DNA from 4 places in the Streptomyces sp. NPDC021356 genome. Region 1 is predicted to be linked to each of the others. Evidence: riboswitches for the same ligand, from Rfam matches in the RefSeq annotation. Region 1 holds a riboswitch; each other region holds the start of a gene.

Region 1 (4,157 bases):
CTCGGCGGGCAGCTGCGCGAGGTCGTCGAGGAGGAGGTCCCGGCCCGCGCCCTGATGGCCGCCTACCGGCTCCCGCACGACGGCACGCGCGCGTGCGACGCGGCCGACCTCGCCCTGACCGTCCTCGGCGGCGGCGAGTCCTCCCGGCTGTACAACCGCCTGGTGCGCCGCGACCGTACCGCCGTCGCGGCCGGGTTCGGCCTGCTGCGGCTGGCCGGCGCGCCCTCCCTGGGCTGGCTCGACGTGAAGACCTCCGGCGACGTCGAGGTACCGGTCATCGAGACCGCCATCGACGAGGAGCTGGCCCGCTTCGCCGAGGAGGGCCCGACCGCCGAGGAGATGGAGCGCGCCCAGGCCCAGCTGGAGCGCGAGTGGCTGGACCGGCTCGGCACCGTCGCGGGCCGCGCCGACGAACTGTGCCGCTACGCCGTCCTGTTCGGCGACCCGCAGCTCGCCCTGACCGCCGTCCAGCGCGTACTGGAGGTGACGCCCGAGGAGGTCCAGGAGGTCGCCAAGGCCCGTCTGCGCCCCGACAACCGCGCGGTCCTCGTCTACGAGCCGACCGCCCCCGACGCACAGGAGCAGGCACCGGACGCGGACGCCGCGGCCGGCGAAGACACCGAGGAGACGGCGAAGTGACCGAGCTGGCCACCATGGACTTCCACCCCCGCCCCCAGGCGGGCGAGGCCCGGCCGTGGGCGTTCCCGGCCCCCGAGCGCGGCACGCTGGACAACGGCCTGACGGTGCTGCGCTGCCACCGTCCCGGCCAGCAGGTCGTCGCCGTCGAGGTGCTCCTCGACGCGCCCCTGGACGCCGAGCCGGCCGGCCTGGACGGCGTCGCCACCATCATGGCGCGGGCCTTCTCCGAGGGCACCGACAAGCACTCCGCCGAGGAGTTCGCCGCCGAGCTGGAGCGCGCGGGCGCCACCCTGGACACCCACGCCGACCACCCCGGCGTACGGCTCAGCCTGGAGGTCCCGGCCTCCCGCCTGGCCAAGGGGCTCGGGCTGCTCTCCGACGCACTGAGGGCGCCCGCGTTCGCCGAGTCCGAGGTCGAGCGGCTGGTGCGCAACCGGCTCGACGAGATCCCGCACGAGCTGGCCAACCCCTCCCGCCGCGCCGCCAAGGAACTCTCCAAGGAGCTGTTCCCGGCCGGCACGCGCATGTCGCGGCCGCGCCAGGGCACGGAGGAGACCGTCCGCGCCGTCGACGCCTCCGCCGTCCGCGCCTTCTACGACCGGCACGTGCGGCCCGCGACCGCCACCGCCGTGGTCGTCGGCGACCTCACCGGCATCGACCTCGGCGAACTGCTCGGCGAGACCCTGGGCGCCTGGACCGGCTCGCCGGCCGAGCCGCGGCCGGTGCCGCCGGTCACCGCCGACGACACCGGCCGTGTGGTGATCGTGGACCGGCCCGGCGCCGTGCAGACGCAGCTGCTCATCGGCCGCGTCGGACCCGACCGGCACGACCGCGTGTGGCCCGCCCAGGTGCTCGGCACCTACTGCCTGGGCGGCACCCTCACCTCCCGCCTGGACCGCGTCCTGCGCGAGGAGAAGGGCTACACCTACGGGGTGCGCTCGTTCGGCCAGGTGCTGCGCTCCGCGCCCGACGGCACCGGCGCGGCGATGCTCGCGATCAGCGGCTCGGTCGACACGCCCAACACCGGCCCGGCCCTGGACGACCTCTTCACGGTGCTGCGCAAGCTCGCCGCCGAGGGGCTCACCGAGGCCGAGCGGGACGTCGCCGTGCAGAACCTCGTCGGTGTGGCGCCGCTCAAGTACGAGACGGCCGCCGCCGTGGCGAGCACGCTGGCCGACCAGGTCGAGCAGCACCTGCCGGACGACTACCAGGCGACGCTCTATCAGCAGCTCGCCGAGACCGGCACGGTGGAGGCCACCGCGGCGGTCGTCAGCGCGTTCCCGGTGGACCGGCTGGTGACGGTTCTCGTCGGTGACGCGGCGCAGATCAGGGAGCCCGTCGAAGCCGTCGGCGCCGGCCCGGTGACCGTCGTCGCCGCCGAGTAACGAAGGCCGGGAGCCGCGGGGGTGACCGAGAGGCAGCTACGCGGGAGCCCCGGAGAAGACCGAGAGTCAGGTACGCGGGAGGCCCTGGTGACCGAGGCGTCACCAGGGCCCCGTGATGTCCGGATTGCGGGAGAGACCGCCTGTCTGCCCTGTGGGCTGCGCTACAAAAACGCGGATCCGTTTGGGATGCGGAAGCGGCCCCGTCTAGCGTCGGTCCGGCTGTTCGTCGGGCAGTGCGCCGCACCCGCGGCACCGGACAGTCATCGCCGAGTCCCCGTACGGCGCGAGCCAGGGGAGCCGGGGACCCACGCAGTCCCTGGGGTGAATCGGACACCGCGCGCCGCGCGCGGGGCCCGTAGGAGACCTTCCTGCTCCGAACCCGTCAGCTAACCCGGTAGGCGAGAGGGAAGGAAAGGACCAGCCACCACATGGCGTTCACGCGCGCCACCGGGAAGCACCGTCGCCCCAGCCGGATGCAGCGAACCACCGCCCGCGCGGCGGGCGTAGCGGCCCTCACCACCACCGGTGTCATCGGCACCCTCGCCGCCTCCCCGGCCCTCGCCGCCGAGACCCCCGCCCCGGCGGACACGGGGCTCACCCCGGTCGTCACCCTCGGCGACACCGTGGCCGAACGGGTCGACGCGCAGGCCACCGCCCAGCTGGATGCGGCCCGGCAGAAGCAGGCCGAGGAGGCCGCGCGCAAGCGGGCCGCCGAGCAGGCGAAGAAGGCGCGCGAGGCCAAGGAGCGGGCCGCCCGCGAGGCCGAGCGCCGGCGCCTCAACACCTTCGTGCCGCCGATCACCGGCTCCTACGTCTCCACCGGCTACAAGACCGGTGGCTCCCTGTGGTCCTCCGGTTCCCACACCGGCATCGACTTCCATGCCGCCGCCGGCACCGAGGTGCACGCGGTCGGCGTCGGCACCGTCGTGCAGACCGGCTGGGGCGGGGCGTACGGCAACCAGATCGTGATCAGGATGGCCGACGGCATGTACACCCAGTACGGTCACCTGTCGTCCATCGGCGTCTCGGTGGGCCAGCAGGTCACGCCAGGTCAGCAGATCGGCCTGTCCGGCGCCACCGGCAACGCCACCGGCCCGCACCTCCACTTCGAGGCGCGCACCACCCCGGACTACGGCTCGGACGTCGACCCGATCGCCTACCTCCGCAAGCACGGCGTGCCCGTCTGAGGCGGCACACGCCCGAGGGCGTGAAGCGCTGACCGTCAGGCAGAGCCCCGGCCCACCGGCCGGGGCTCTCCGCATTCCGGCGCCTGTTTCCGTACTTCAGCACTTCCGCACTTCCGCACTTCCGCACTTCCGTGCTTCCGTGCTTCCGTGCTTCCGTGCTGTCCAAAAAAATATCCCCGGATTCCTTCACGCCGTCGGAAATTCCCGCGCGTTGTCATAGAGTCACGGAACACGCGTTCATCGCGGGAGTTCCACGGGGATCAATGCGGAGGTCGGTCATGCGCGTTCCGGCGCACGCGGTGTGCACGGCGATCCGGGACGACATCGTCGCCGGGGTCCACGAACGCGGCACCAGGCTCACCGAGGAAGTCCTCGCACGCCGCTACGGCGTCTCGCGCGTGCCCGTGCGCGAGGCGCTGCGCACCCTGGAGGCCGAGGGCTTCGTCGTGACCCGGCGGCACGCGGGCGCCTGCGTCGCCGAGCCGACCGAGCAGGAGGCCGCCGACCTGCTGGAGATGCGCCTCCTGCTGGAGCCGCTGGGTGCCGCGCGGGCCGCCCAGCGGCGCACCGAGGCCCATCTGAAGGTGCTGCGAGGCCTGGTCAGGCTGGGGCAGGAGCGGGCGGTGAGCGGCGGCGGCGAGGAACTGCGGTCCCTGGCGGCCTGGTTCCACGAGACCCTGGCCCAGGCCTGCGGCAGCGCCGCGCTGAGCACCGTACTGGCGCAGGTGCGGCACAAGATCGCCTGGATGTACGGGGTGCCGGACGCGGCCGACCCGGTGGAGGCGTGGGCCGAGCACGGGGCGATCACGGACGCCGTGGCACGCGGCGACACCGAACGCGCCCGGGCACTCGCCGCCCTGCACACCGAACGGGTGACCGCCGCGCACCGAGTGAGGACTCTGAAACGTCCCCTCAACACATCGGGCGGACGGAATTAACACGACTG
Region 2 (4,157 bases), on a different contig from region 1:
CGCCGATGTGCGCCCCGGCGGCGAACGGCAGGACCTGCAAGGACACTTGGGGCAGCCGCGCCGCCTCGGTCAGCCGCTCCAGCTGCCGGGCCATGATCTCGGGGCCGCCGACCTCCCGGCGCAGCACCGCCTCGTCCAGCACCGCGTTCAGCGTGAGCGGCCGGTCGGACCGCAGCACGGCCTGACGGGCCAGCCGCACCTCCACCAGCGCGTCCAGCCGGTCGTCGTCGAGTCCGTCCACGGCGGCCCGCGTCACCGCACGGGCGTACTCCGGTGTCTGGAGCAGCCCGGGGACGACCGAGGTCTCCAGCGTGCGCATCGCGCTCGCCTGTGACTCCAGACTGATGAAGTCCCGGTACGTCGGGGGCAGTACGCCGCGATAGGCGTGCCACCAGTGGTGCCGGCCGTCGCCGTCGTCGGAGCCCGCCAGCACCAGCAGCAGTTCCCGCAGCTGGGAGTCGCGGACCGCGTAGGCGTCCAGCAGTAACCGCACATCGGCCGGTTTCACCCCACTGGCGCCGGTCTCGATCCGGCTCACCTTCGACTGGTGCCAGCCCACGAGCCGGGCCGCCTCGCCGCTGGTGAGACCCGCGCCGGTGCGCAGGCTGCGCAGTTCGGCTCCGAGCTTGCGGCGGCGCACCGCGGGACCGTGCTGCATGGGACCGGCTCCTCACTACTTTCCCGGAAGGGTGTCAAATACGGTCTCCCGTCGCAGAGTTCACCGCTTCGAGGGACAGATATATGCACATCTCGGTGGATCGCCATCCGGGACCGGCCCGGTGGTGGCAATCTGGCGGCGAACCACCAGTCCGGGACCGTACTCGAAACCATCCGCTCCGTGTCCAACCGCGGTCCCGCGGGAAAGGGACGACGTCGCCATGGCAGACCACCTGGAAGCATCCGTCACTCTGCCGAGCGATCCCGCCTCGGTGGCGGTCGCCCGAAGCTACGCGGTCGGCACGCTGGCGGAGTGGGGCCTGCCGTCGGAGACGGACACCGCGGACACCGTGCGGCTCATCGTCTCGGAACTCGCCACCAACGCCGTACAGCACACCCTCGGCCAGTCGCCCACCTTCAGGGTGGACCTCGTCCTCGACCGCGACGAACAACTGCGCATCGGGGTCACCGACAGCCACCCGCGGTTCCCCAGACGACTGCCGGCCGCTGTCCAGCAGGACAACGGCCGGGGCATGGTGATCATCCGGTGCCTCACCGCGGAGTGCGGCGGCAGGGTGACCGTGCGGCCCACCCGTGAGGGCGGCAAGACGGTCAGCGTGGACCTCCCGTGGCCGGTGCGCCCCCAACCGGTCACGGCGGCGGGACGGCAGGAGCCCTAGGCGTACGGCCCTGTCGGCGGCTTCGTCGGTGTCCCCGACCGCCGCCCGGGGGCGGTGGCGACGCCCGCCGGGACCGCCGCCGCTTCCCGGGCGGGTCAGCTGACCCGGCCGTACCAGACGCTCCTGGTCCAGATCTTCTCCAGCTTCACCACGTCCCCGGTCTTCGGGGCGTGCCAGATCCTGCCCGAGCCGGCGTAGATGCCGACGTGGTAGACGTACGAGCCGGAGTGGAAGAACACCAGGTCTCCGGCCCGGCGGCTCCTGGAGGAGATGTGCCGCGACTTGTTGTATTGCTGCGCGGCCGTGCGGGGCAGCTTCTTGCCCGCCCTCTTGAAGGAGTACAGCGTCAGACCGGAGCAGTCGAACCTGCGCGGGCCCGTTGCGCCCCACTGGTAAGGGGAGCCCTTCTTGGACGCCGCGATCTGCAGCGCCTTCGTCGCCATGGTCGCGGCCGAGGCGTCGGAGGCGACGCCGGGCACCACGATCGAGCCGCCGACGGCGGCGAGGGTCAGGGCCGAGGCCGTGCCGGCCCGGGCCATGAGCGACGGGACACGATTGAGCGCAGTCATGCGCAACCCTTCGTCAGCCGCCTGTGAAGGATGACCTGTCGGATTCGGGCTGGCGAAGTAGCCCGGCCGCCCGCAAGCGGCTTCACCCCAAGGGCTGCTCGGCCCGGTCATGGTGTGACCGTGCCGGCGACCCGTCGTGCTCGGGTCCTCCACTCCTGCCGATCCACTTCCGTCGACCGGTCATCCGGGCGGCGGCAGGACTCGGCGTCCGCCCGGACCGCCCCGCCGTTGTGGCGGGGGCTTGTCGTCAGACAGGGATCTTCACCTATGGATGTCAGAAAATCCCAACGGAACGGGTCCTTTGTGCTGTTACTCACCACTCGCCCGTTCGGGTGGACGGTCGTGCGCTCGAACAACTGTCCGTGCACCCCGCAAGCCCGGGACCAGCAGCGGAAGATGTCGTTCCGCCATCCGGGAACGCGCGCCGTGCAACCCGAACGGCCCTGGAAAAAGAACGTTTGCCTACGCCGAAAGGAGGTACACCATTTGGGCCGTTTCGGCCCTCGTCCGCCGCAGGTGCCGGGGCCCTGCGGCGGACGGGTCCCGCGCCGCCCGCCTCCGGTCGTGCGCGCGGCCCTCATGCAGCAAGCTGGAGGCGGAACTCCGGCCGTTCGACGACCCAGGGGATCTCCATGGCGTTCTTCGCGATGTCCAGGCGGCACCCGCTCCAGCCGCTGTCCGTCACGGACCTGGTGGCGGAGCACGAGCGGCTGCACGAGGAGATCGACCAGTTGCAGCGCGCCCTGACGTCGCACGCCGTCATCGACCAGGCCATCGGGGCGCTGGTGGCCGTCGGGCGCGTCCCGCCGGACGGTGCCTGGCGGGTCCTGCGCGAGGTCTCGCAGCGCACCAACACGAAGGTGCGCACGGTCGCCGAGCACATCCTGAAGTTCGCCCAGGGCGGTGCGCTCTCGGACACCGAGCTGGAGGAGCTGAGGCGGGCGCTCGACCGCCAGGCCGCACGCGGGTCCGCGCGCCGCTGCGCGCCCTGAACAGCCCCGAGCCCTCCCGGCGCGCCGCTCCCTCCCCGCGCCCCGCCCGCGCGCACAGCGCCCCGCCCTGCCCGCGCGCACGGCGCCCGCAGGGCGCGCGCCGAACCGGCTCCGCTGAGCGGAACACCGTACGCCGGTTATCGGATTGGCAAAGAAGGTCAACAACCCCTGTTCTCAGACACCTCACAGCCGGAAGGATCCGCCGTACTCGATTCGCAACGATGTACGGGGAGGTCCCACTTGAGGGTCATGAGACCGAAGAACCGGGCTGTCGCGCTCGGTTCGGCCGGCGCGCTGGTGACGGCGACCCTGATAGCCGGCGCCGTGGCGGCCCCCGCGGCCAGCGCGGACAGCCGCCACGGCCAGGATCGTGAGGCCCGCGGCGCGGCGATCGCCGCGGACCGCGCCGCCAGGACCGGCATCGACTGGCAGGACTGCCCCGCCGACTGGGGGCTGGCCAAGCCCATCCAGTGCGGCTACGTCTCGGTGCCGCTCGACTACGCGCACCCGTACGGCAAGCAGATCAAGCTCGCCGTCGACCGCATCGGCAACACCGGCACCAAGGGTGAGCGCCAGGGCGCCCTCGTCTACAACCCGGGCGGACCGGGTGGCTCCGGCCTGCGGTTCCCGGCCCGGGTCACCGCCAAGAACCCCGTCTGGGCCAATGTGGCCAAGGCCTACGACTTCGTCGGCTTCGACCCGCGCGGTGTCGGCCACTCCACGCCCATCTCCTGCGCGGACCCGCAGGAGTACGTGAAGGCGCCCAAGGCGGACCCGGTGCCCGACTCCGAGGCCGACAAGCGCGCCCAGCGCAAGCTGGCCCGCGAGTACGCCGACGGCTGCTACGACCGCACCGGCCGCGCGATGCTCGAGCAGATGACGACGCCGAACACCGCCCGCGACCTGGACGTCATCCGCGCCGCGCTCGGCGAGAAGAAGATCAACTACCTGGGTGTCTCCTACGGCACCTACCTCGGGGCCGTCTACGGCACGTTGTTCCCGGGCCACGTGCGCCGGATGCTCGTCGACAGCGTCGTCAACCCGGCCCAGGAGAACATCTGGTACGAGGCCAACCTCAACCAGGACATCGCCTTCGAGGGCCGCTGGAAGGACTGGCAGGACTGGGTCGCCAAGAACGACGCCAGCTTCCACCTGGGCACCAACCGCGCCGCCGTCCAGGCCAAGTGGCTCCAGCTGCGCGCCACCGCGAAGCAGCACCCGATCGGCGGAGTGGTCGGCCCGGCCGAGCTGCTCGGCTT
Region 3 (4,157 bases), on a different contig from region 1:
GCCCCCGTCAGGCTCCGGCCCTCATCGTCGCCGCCGGAGTGACCGGATCGGCCATCGCCATCCCGCTGGTCGCCGCCAGTGGCGCGAGCGCGGCCGACGGCACCACGTGGGACAAGGTGGCCCAGTGCGAGACCGGCGGCTCCTGGAGCGCCGACAACGGCAACGGCTACTCCGGCGGCCTGCTGCTGACCCAGGACGACTGGGAGAAGTACGGCGGCCTCTCCTACGCGTCGAGCGCCGACCAGGCCAGCCGCTCCCAGCAGATAGCCGTGGCCGAGAAGATCCTCGCCGACCGCGGGCCCGGCGCCTGGCACACCTGCGGTCTGCTCACCGGGCTCACCAAGAGCTCCGGTGCGGCCGATGTCGACACGGGCGTGGGCGGCGACTCGTCGTCCTCGAACTCGAAGTCCGGCTCGAACGGCTCCACCGGGTCTTCCGGTTCGTCGCACTCCACCGGATCGACCGGATCGACCGGGACATCCGGCACGTCGGGCTCGTCCGGCTCCTCCGACGACACCGGCCGAACCGGCGACTCCGACGGCTCGGGCGGTTCCGGCAGCTCCGGCGTGAACGACCCCGGGCTGTCCGACGATACGCAGAGCGGTACGGACGACTCGTCCGGTTCGTCCGACTCCTCGGCGAACCCCCGCGGGACCGCCGGCTCGTCGCACGGGACCGGTGCCCCGGGCGACTCCACCACGAAGCCTTCCCCTTCGGACTCTTCAGACTCTTCGGGCTCCTCGGATTCTTCGGACCCTTCATCTCCGAATCAGGGCAACTGGTCCAAGTCCGACACGTCCCACGCTGACGGGACGCCCGAGGGCACCCCCTCGGCGGGTGCCGGTGACACCGTCGGTCACGACAACTCCGGTTCCGCTGACGACTACAGGCAGACCGCCGGCTCCTCGGCCCTAGTCGACACCGGTGCGCTCGGCGGCGGCCGGCATCGCGGCGGCAGCGCCGACGAAGGGGCCACGGAGGGCCGTACGGGCGCGACGGGCGGCCGGCACGCCTCCCGTGACGGAGGCGCCGCGCACACCGCCTCCGCCGCCTCCTACACCGTCCGCACCGGTGACTCCCTCACGTCCATCGCCGACTCCCTTGACCTCCACGGCGGATGGCACGCCCTCTACGACGCGAACAAGGGCGCCGTCGGCGCCGACCCCGACCACATCGTCGCCGGTCAGAGCCTGGATGTCCCCACCGAAAACGCCCAAAAATAAGGCGAGTTCAGGTCACACTTCGCGCCGAATGTCCCATTCGATGAAAGTGTGGGATGAGTCTCAGAAGCCCTGATCGTCTTTGAAATCCGGCGGATCACCTGTCTACGGTCATGACCGCTCGCCACCGCGAGCCCCGGCTGCCGCAACGCCGAATCCTGCCAGCGGCCGTACGGGAACAGTCGTCGCTTCGAGCGCCGTAGGCAGGAGCGGGGGACCCAAGGTAAGTGCCGCGCCGGGAAGTCGACCGGAGCGGCTGGGGGTGAAGCCGTGCCTCCCCAAAGGCACGGCCGGGCAACTCAACCGGCCCGAACCCGACAGCTCACCTCGCAGGCGTCGGTGAGGGGATCCTTCCATGCTGTTTTCCGGCAAGGGCAAGCATCGTCGTCCGTCCAAGGCCACCCGCGCCATCGCACTCGCCGGTGTCACCGGCGTCGCCGTCGCCGGCCCGCTGATGGCGGCCGGCAACGCCTCCGCCGCCACCTCCTCCGAGTGGGACGCGGTCGCCCAGTGCGAGTCCGGCGGCAACTGGTCCATCAACACCGGCAACGGCTTCTACGGCGGCCTGCAGTTCACCAACTCCACCTGGGCCGCGTACGGCGGCACCGCCTACGCCTCGCGCGCCGACCTGGCGAGCAAGTCGCAGCAGATCTCCGTCGCCGAGAAGGTGCTCGCGGGCCAGGGCAAGGGTGCCTGGCCGGTCTGCGGCAAGGGCCTGTCCGGCGCCTCCTCCAGCGGCGGCAGCAGCTCCTCGTCGTCCTCCTCTTCCTCCTCTTCCTCTTCGTCGTCCTCGTCGAGCAGCAGCTCCAGCAGCTCCAAGAGCAGCACCTCGACCCGTTCGACCGAGCAGCGTGCCGCCGACCGTTCCGAGACGCGTCCGGCCCCGAAGAAGACCGTCACCACCCCGACCGGCAAGAAGGTCAAGAAGGGCGACGGCGAGTACAAGGTGGCCGCCGGTGACACCCTCAGCTCCATCGCCGCCGAGCACGGCGTGCAGGGCGGCTGGGAGAAGCTGTTCCACCTGAACAAGGACATCGTCGACGACGCCGACCTCATCTACCCGGGCCAGCAGCTGCACCTGAAGTGACAGCGGCCCGCTAGCAGGACCCCAGGCCCTCCCCAGGCGCGGCCCCCATCATGGAGGCCGCGTGGGGTCCCCCCCGTCCCCACGGGCTCCCCGCCCCGGTGCGTGTTCCCCCGTACGCACCGGGGCGGGGCTTTTTCACTTTCCGTTCGTGTCCTCGTCCCCACGCCCTTTGTTCCGTGCTGGAACAATGTGTACCGTCACCCTGTCCACGGGACGGTCGGTCGGCCGGTCGGCGGCCCGGGACGGTTAGGCTCTAGTCGCAAGGCACCGCCGCAAGGCAGCCGCCCCGCACTTTCAGCGTCACATCCACGAAGGAGATGCTCGTGCCGTCCATCGACGTCGTCGTAGCCCGGGAAATCCTGGACTCCCGAGGCAACCCCACGGTCGAGGTCGAGGTCGGCCTCGACGACGGCAGCACGGGTCGTGCCGCCGTCCCCTCCGGCGCATCCACCGGCGCCTTCGAGGCCATCGAGCTGCGCGACGGTGACCCGAACCGCTACCAGGGCAAGGGCGTCGAGAAGGCCGTCCTCGCCGTGATCGAGCAGATCGGCCCGGAGCTGGTCGGCTACGACGCCACCGAGCAGCGCCTGATCGACCAGGCCATGTTCGACCTGGACGCCACCGACAACAAGGGCTCGCTCGGCGCCAACGCCATCCTCGGCGTCTCGCTCGCCGTCGCCCACGCCGCCTCCGAGGCCTCCGACCTCCCGCTCTTCCGCTACCTGGGCGGCCCCAACGCGCACCTGCTTCCGGTGCCGATGATGAACATCCTGAACGGCGGCTCGCACGCCGACTCCAACGTGGACATCCAGGAGTTCATGATCGCCCCGATCGGCGCGGAGTCCTTCTCCGAGGCCCTGCGCTGGGGCGCCGAGGTCTACCACACCCTCAAGAAGGTCCTGAAGAACAAGGGTCTGGCCACCGGCCTCGGCGACGAGGGCGGCTTCGCCCCGAACCTCGGCTCCAACCGCGAGGCCCTCGACCTCATCCTCGAGGCCGTCAAGGAAGCCGGTTACGCCCCGGGCGAGCAGATCGCCCTGGCCCTCGACGTCGCCGCCTCCGAGTTCTACAAGGACGGCAAGTACCTCTTCGAGGGCAAGGAGCGCTCCGCCGCCGAGATGACGGAGTACTACGAGGAGCTGGTCGCGGCCTACCCGCTGGTCTCCATCGAGGACCCGCTGTTCGAGGACGACTGGGACGGCTGGAAGGTCCTCACCGACCGCCTCGGCGAGAAGGTCCAGATCGTCGGTGACGACCTGTTCGTCACCAACCCCGAGCGCCTGGCCCGCGGCATCGAGGAGGGCACCGCCAACGCCCTGCTGGTGAAGGTGAACCAGATCGGTTCGCTGACCGAGACCCTGGACGCCGTCGAGCTGGCCCAGCGCAACGGCTTCAAGTGCATGATGTCCCACCGCTCCGGCGAGACCGAGGACGTCACCATCGCCGACCTCGCCGTCGCCACCAACTGCGGCCAGATCAAGACCGGCGCCCCGGCCCGCTCCGAGCGCGTCGCCAAGTACAACCAGCTGCTGCGCATCGAGGAGATCCTCGACGACGCCGCGGTGTACGCCGGCCGCAGCGCCTTCCCGCGCTTCAAGGGCTGAGCCGCACCACGCCTGAAGGGCTGAGCCGCACCACGCCTGAAGGGCTGAGCCGCACCACGCCTGAAGGGCTGAGCCGCGCCACGGCCGGGCCGAGCCGCAAAGGGTGAGGCTTCGCCAGTCGTCCGTACGTCCCCGCACCCGGTCCCGTACCGTGTCCGGGGACGTACGCGCGTGTGCGGCACGTACGAGGTGACCAACGGGAGGCGCGACGATGGCCGTGAAGGACCGGGACCGGTTCTCCACCGC
Region 4 (4,157 bases), on a different contig from region 1:
TACGGAAGAGGTGCCGTCTTGGGCAGGGGACAAAGAGTCCGCAATGTCTGGATTGGGCTTGCCGGGGCGGTCAATTGCGCCTCAGTGCCCTTGGAGACGGACGGGGCGGGCGGGGCGAACGGGGTGGGTCCGTCCCGCAGGAGGACGAACTGTGCGCGGAGCACGGCACCCCGAGCCCGACGGCCACCTTCCCGCAGTCGTACGACGGCACCGTGGCGTTCGCCGAGAAGGCGCGCTCCCGTTGGCGGCCACCCGGCCACCCGGCCGTCACCCGCCACCGACCCGGCCTCACCACCCGGCACCGACCCGGCCCCACCACCCGGCACCGCCGCCGCATGGGCGCGGCCCACCGGACACGACGCCCCGTTCCCGTGCGTCACCCGCGTGGCGGATGATCCGTATTCTCTGATCATGCCCGTTCGCCTCGCCCCCGCCCTCATCGCCACGGACCTGGACGGAACGCTGCTGCGCGGCGACGACACCCTGTCCGAGCGTTCCCTCGCCGCGCTCGCGCGGGTGGCGGCGGCGGGCGCCCGGCACCTCGTCGTGACCGGCCGGCCGGCACCGAGGGTGCGGTCGCTGCTCAAGGACCTGGGGTGCACGGGGCTCGCGGTCTGCGGCCAGGGCGCGCAGCTCTACGACGCCGGGGCGGACCGCCTGCTGTGGTCGGTGACGCTGGACCGGGAGACGGCCGAGACGGCGCTCGGCAAGATCGAGGCCGAGGTGGGCGAGGTGTACGCGGCGGTCGACCAGGACGGGGTGGACGGGCGCACGCTCATCGAGCCCGGGTACCGCATGCCGCACCCGACCCTGCCCGCCCAGCGGGTGGGGCGGCGCGACGACCTGTGGCGCGCGCCCATCAGCAAGGTGCTGCTCCGCCATCCCGGCCTGTCCGACGACGAACTCGCGGAGGCGGCCCGCGGTGTGGTCGGTTCCCTCGCCACGGTCACCATGTCGGGCCCGGGGACCGTGGAACTGCAGCCCCGCGGCATCACCAAGGCGACCGGTCTCGCGCTGGCCGCCGGGCGTCTGGGGCTGGGGCCCGAGGACACCCTCGCCTTCGGGGACATGCCGAACGACATCCCCATGTTCCGGTGGGCCGCCCGCGGGGTGGCGATGGCCGACGCCCACCCGGAGCTGAAGGCGGTCGCCGACGAGGTCACCACGTCGAACGAGGACGACGGCGTGGCCGTCGTCCTCGAGCGACTGTTCACCTGACTCGGTCGGCTCAGTACGCGCTGTAGACGTTGTCGATGGAGCCGTAGCGCGCGGCTGCGTAGTTGCAGGCGGCCGTGATGTTGGAGACCGGGTTGTAGATGTCGAACGACGTGCCGGCCACGTGGTAGGCGTTGAAGGTCGGCTGGATGACCTGGAGCAGGCCCTTGGACGGGATGCCCGCGGCGGCGTTGGAGTCCCAGTTGTTGATGGCCATCGGGTTGCCGGACGACTCGCGCATCACGTTGCGGTAGATGCCGTTGTACGTGCCGGGGATGCCCTTCTGGCCCATGATCGCGAGCGACTCGCGGATCCAGCCGTCCAGGGTGTTCGGGTAGGCGACGCTGCTCGCCGCCGTGGCGGTGGTCGTGGCCGTCGTGGTGGTGGCCGCGGAGGCGCTGGCGGCGCCGATCAGGGGCAGGGCGAGGACGGCGGCACCCGTGCCGGAGACGGCGAGGGTGCGGACGAGGCGAGCGGTGCGGGAACGGCGGTGACCGTTTGCGTGCATGGCGGATTCCTCTCCGTCGCCTGCGAGGTGAGCTGTCGGGTTCGGGCGGGGAGGTGCCCGGCCGCGCCCCGGAGGGCGCGGCTTCACCCCGAGCCGTTCCGGCGCGGCGTACGACGTGGGACGACGTACGCCGCTCCGGCCCGGCGACTTACCTGGGTCCCCCGCTCCTGCCATGAGTGGTTCGGTCGATGGATATCGGGCGGTGGCAGGATTCGGCGGTCCGCCCGACTGGCCGGGAACGTATGCGAGAGCACATGTCCCGAACAAGTACCTGATTCATACATCGCCCTAGTTGACCTTGTTCTGGGGTGTTTCGGGTGCTTGATCCTTTGCATTCGCCAAGGGTCAACTGGCTTGCGGAGGAAGGGGAGTGGGGGGTGTCCGGGGGGTGATGGGTCGGCGGTGCGAGCGTGACTCAACTCACGGAATAATCCACTGAGGAGCATTTACGGCCAAGAGGAATTGAAATACCAATAGGGGTAAATCGGACTCGCGGTGGTGAGGGTGAAGCGGAGGGGAGGGGGAATCGGGAACGAGGGTGTGGTGCGGGACGTGATGCGAAGGGTGGAAGGGTGACGGTCGTCACGCTTGGTGAGGCCGTGGCCCTGTTCGTACGTATGTATAGGCGGGGGCGGGTTCCGGGGAAGGGTGAGAGCAGGGAGGGGGCCGGGTAGGGAGGAGGGAGTCGATAAATATCTGTTCATATGTGGTGATCGAAAACATATCGGTCGTGATCCGATACCACCTGGCCTGTATCGGTGGGCGCTATCGGTGATCGAAACGTGACCGGATACGCTGACTTGAGTGATGGCAGCGACCTATCGACAAACCGTGTAACGCCAGCAGACACCAGCAGACAGGAGACCCCTCGTGACCGTCGTCGGGCCGTTCGGGCTGAGCGTGCGGGACCAGGCTCTCGAAGCCGATGTCCAGGCCGGGTTGGCGGCTGTCGAGGAAGGGCTGCTCGAAGCCACCAAGAGCGAGGTCCCGTTCATCACGGAGGCCGCTCAGCACCTCGTCAAGGCCGGCGGGAAGCGGTTCCGTCCGCTGCTCGTGATGCTCGCGGCCCAGTTCGGTGACCCGTACGCGCCGGGGGTCGTGCCGTCGGCCGTCGTCGTGGAGCTGACCCACCTGGCCACGCTCTACCACGACGACGTCATGGACGAGGCCGCCGTGCGGCGCGGAGTGGCCAGTGCGAACACTCGCTGGGGCAACTCGGTGGCGGTGCTCACCGGCGACTTCCTCTTCGCCCGGGCCTCGCAGATCCTCGCCGACCTCGGCCCGGAGGCCGTCCGGGTGCAGGCCCTGGCGTTCGAACGGCTGGTCACCGGGCAGATCCTGGAGACGGCGGGCCCGCAGGACGGCAGGGACCCCGTCGAGCACTACCTGGACGTACTGGGCGGCAAGACGGGATCCCTGGTGGCCGTGTCGTGCCGGTTCGGCGCGATGATGTCCGGGGCCGACGAGACCGTCGTTGACGTGCTCACGCAGTACGGGGAGCGGCTCGGCGTCGCCTTCCAGCTGGCGGACGACGTCCTGGACATCGCTTCCGACTCCCACGAGTCCGGCAAGACACCCGGCACCGACCTGCGCGAGGGCGTCGCGACCCTCCCGGTGCTGCGGCTGCGCGAGCGCGCGGCGCGGCTGGGGCTGGCCGAGGACATCGCCCTGTGTGAACTGCTCGACTCCGACCTGAGCGACGACGCGCGGCACGCCGAGGCGCTGGCGGCGCTGCGCGCGCATCCGGCTCTGGAACAGGCGCGCCGCGACACCGTCCGGTACGCGGAGGAGGCGCGGGCCGCACTGGCGCCGCTGCGCGAGTGCGACGCGAAGGCGGGGCTGCTCCAGCTGTGCGACGCGGTCGTGCACCGGGCCGGCTAGCCGGGCCCGGACCTCCAGGGGCCACCGGCTACCGGCCACCACCGGCCCGGCCCCGCTCACCTGGGCCGGAGGGCGGCGTCTCCACCCCGACCCCTACGGGGTGGTGGAGACTCCGCCCTTGTGTGTCATACCGCAGAGGTACACGGAGTTGGCTCCGGGGTCTGACGCTTTCGCGCGGCCGATTTGGTCAGATGGAAGCACGGACCACACCACTCCTCACCGATTCGGGTGAGAATGGCGGCTTGGGGTGGGAGAAGTGCACACGGGCAGCCGCCGCCGACGACGGAGGTAAGGCACACATGGCACCGTACGAATCCGACGACAGCAGGGACGCCGCGGAGGCCGACGGCAGGCACTCGGTGCGCCGCAAGGCCGCGCGCTACGTCGTCCCGGTCGCGGTGGTGGGGGTGGCGGCGGCGACCATCGGGCTCGTCCCGGCACTCGCCGACTCCGGCGACCCTCACCTGCCGAAGATCACCGCACAGCAACTGATCGAGAAGATCGCCAAGTCGGACGTCGAGCGACTGTCCGGCACGGTCAGGATCACCACCGA

Evidence for each region. A riboswitch is a leader RNA that binds a small molecule or an ion and turns the genes downstream of it on or off. The one in region 1 is predicted to bind cyclic di-AMP.
Region 2: it holds a riboswitch for cyclic di-AMP, as region 1 does, so the genes downstream of both, AB0G56_RS18240 (C40 family peptidase) here and AB0G56_RS04605 (peptidoglycan DD-metalloendopeptidase family protein) in region 1, are expected to answer to the same signal.
Region 3: it holds a riboswitch for cyclic di-AMP, as region 1 does, so the genes downstream of both, AB0G56_RS32870 (transglycosylase family protein) here and AB0G56_RS04605 (peptidoglycan DD-metalloendopeptidase family protein) in region 1, are expected to answer to the same signal.
Region 4: it holds a riboswitch for cyclic di-AMP, as region 1 does, so the genes downstream of both, AB0G56_RS40915 (transglycosylase SLT domain-containing protein) here and AB0G56_RS04605 (peptidoglycan DD-metalloendopeptidase family protein) in region 1, are expected to answer to the same signal.

The regions. Positions count from the first base shown of each region.
Region 1 covers NZ_JBFACU010000003.1:105,083-109,239, forward strand. The annotation lists gene AB0G56_RS04595 (pitrilysin family protein) at 1-639, shown strand, start outside; gene AB0G56_RS04600 (pitrilysin family protein) at 636-2,024, shown strand; cyclic di-AMP (ydaO/yuaA leader) riboswitch at 2,279-2,440, shown strand; gene AB0G56_RS04605 (peptidoglycan DD-metalloendopeptidase family protein) at 2,453-3,211, shown strand; gene AB0G56_RS04610 (GntR family transcriptional regulator) at 3,490-4,149, shown strand.
Region 2 covers NZ_JBFACU010000012.1:98,377-102,533, forward strand. The annotation lists gene AB0G56_RS18230 (helix-turn-helix transcriptional regulator) at 1-658, opposite strand, end outside; gene AB0G56_RS18235 (ATP-binding protein) at 879-1,337, shown strand; gene AB0G56_RS18240 (C40 family peptidase) at 1,433-1,906, opposite strand; cyclic di-AMP (ydaO/yuaA leader) riboswitch at 1,910-2,123, opposite strand; gene AB0G56_RS18245 (ANTAR domain-containing protein) at 2,539-2,898, shown strand; gene AB0G56_RS18250 (alpha/beta hydrolase) at 3,148-4,157, shown strand, end outside.
Region 3 covers NZ_JBFACU010000033.1:17,908-22,064, forward strand. The annotation lists gene AB0G56_RS32865 (transglycosylase family protein) at 1-1,223, shown strand, start outside; cyclic di-AMP (ydaO/yuaA leader) riboswitch at 1,406-1,571, shown strand; gene AB0G56_RS32870 (transglycosylase family protein) at 1,576-2,307, shown strand; gene eno (phosphopyruvate hydratase) at 2,631-3,911, shown strand; gene AB0G56_RS32880 (septum formation initiator family protein) at 4,123-4,157, shown strand, end outside.
Region 4 covers NZ_JBFACU010000069.1:9,437-13,593, reverse strand. The annotation lists gene AB0G56_RS40920 (HAD family hydrolase) at 412-1,218, shown strand; gene AB0G56_RS40915 (transglycosylase SLT domain-containing protein) at 1,229-1,723, opposite strand; cyclic di-AMP (ydaO/yuaA leader) riboswitch at 1,728-1,920, opposite strand; gene AB0G56_RS40910 (polyprenyl synthetase family protein) at 2,594-3,604, shown strand; gene AB0G56_RS40905 (DUF2092 domain-containing protein) at 3,904-4,157, shown strand, end outside.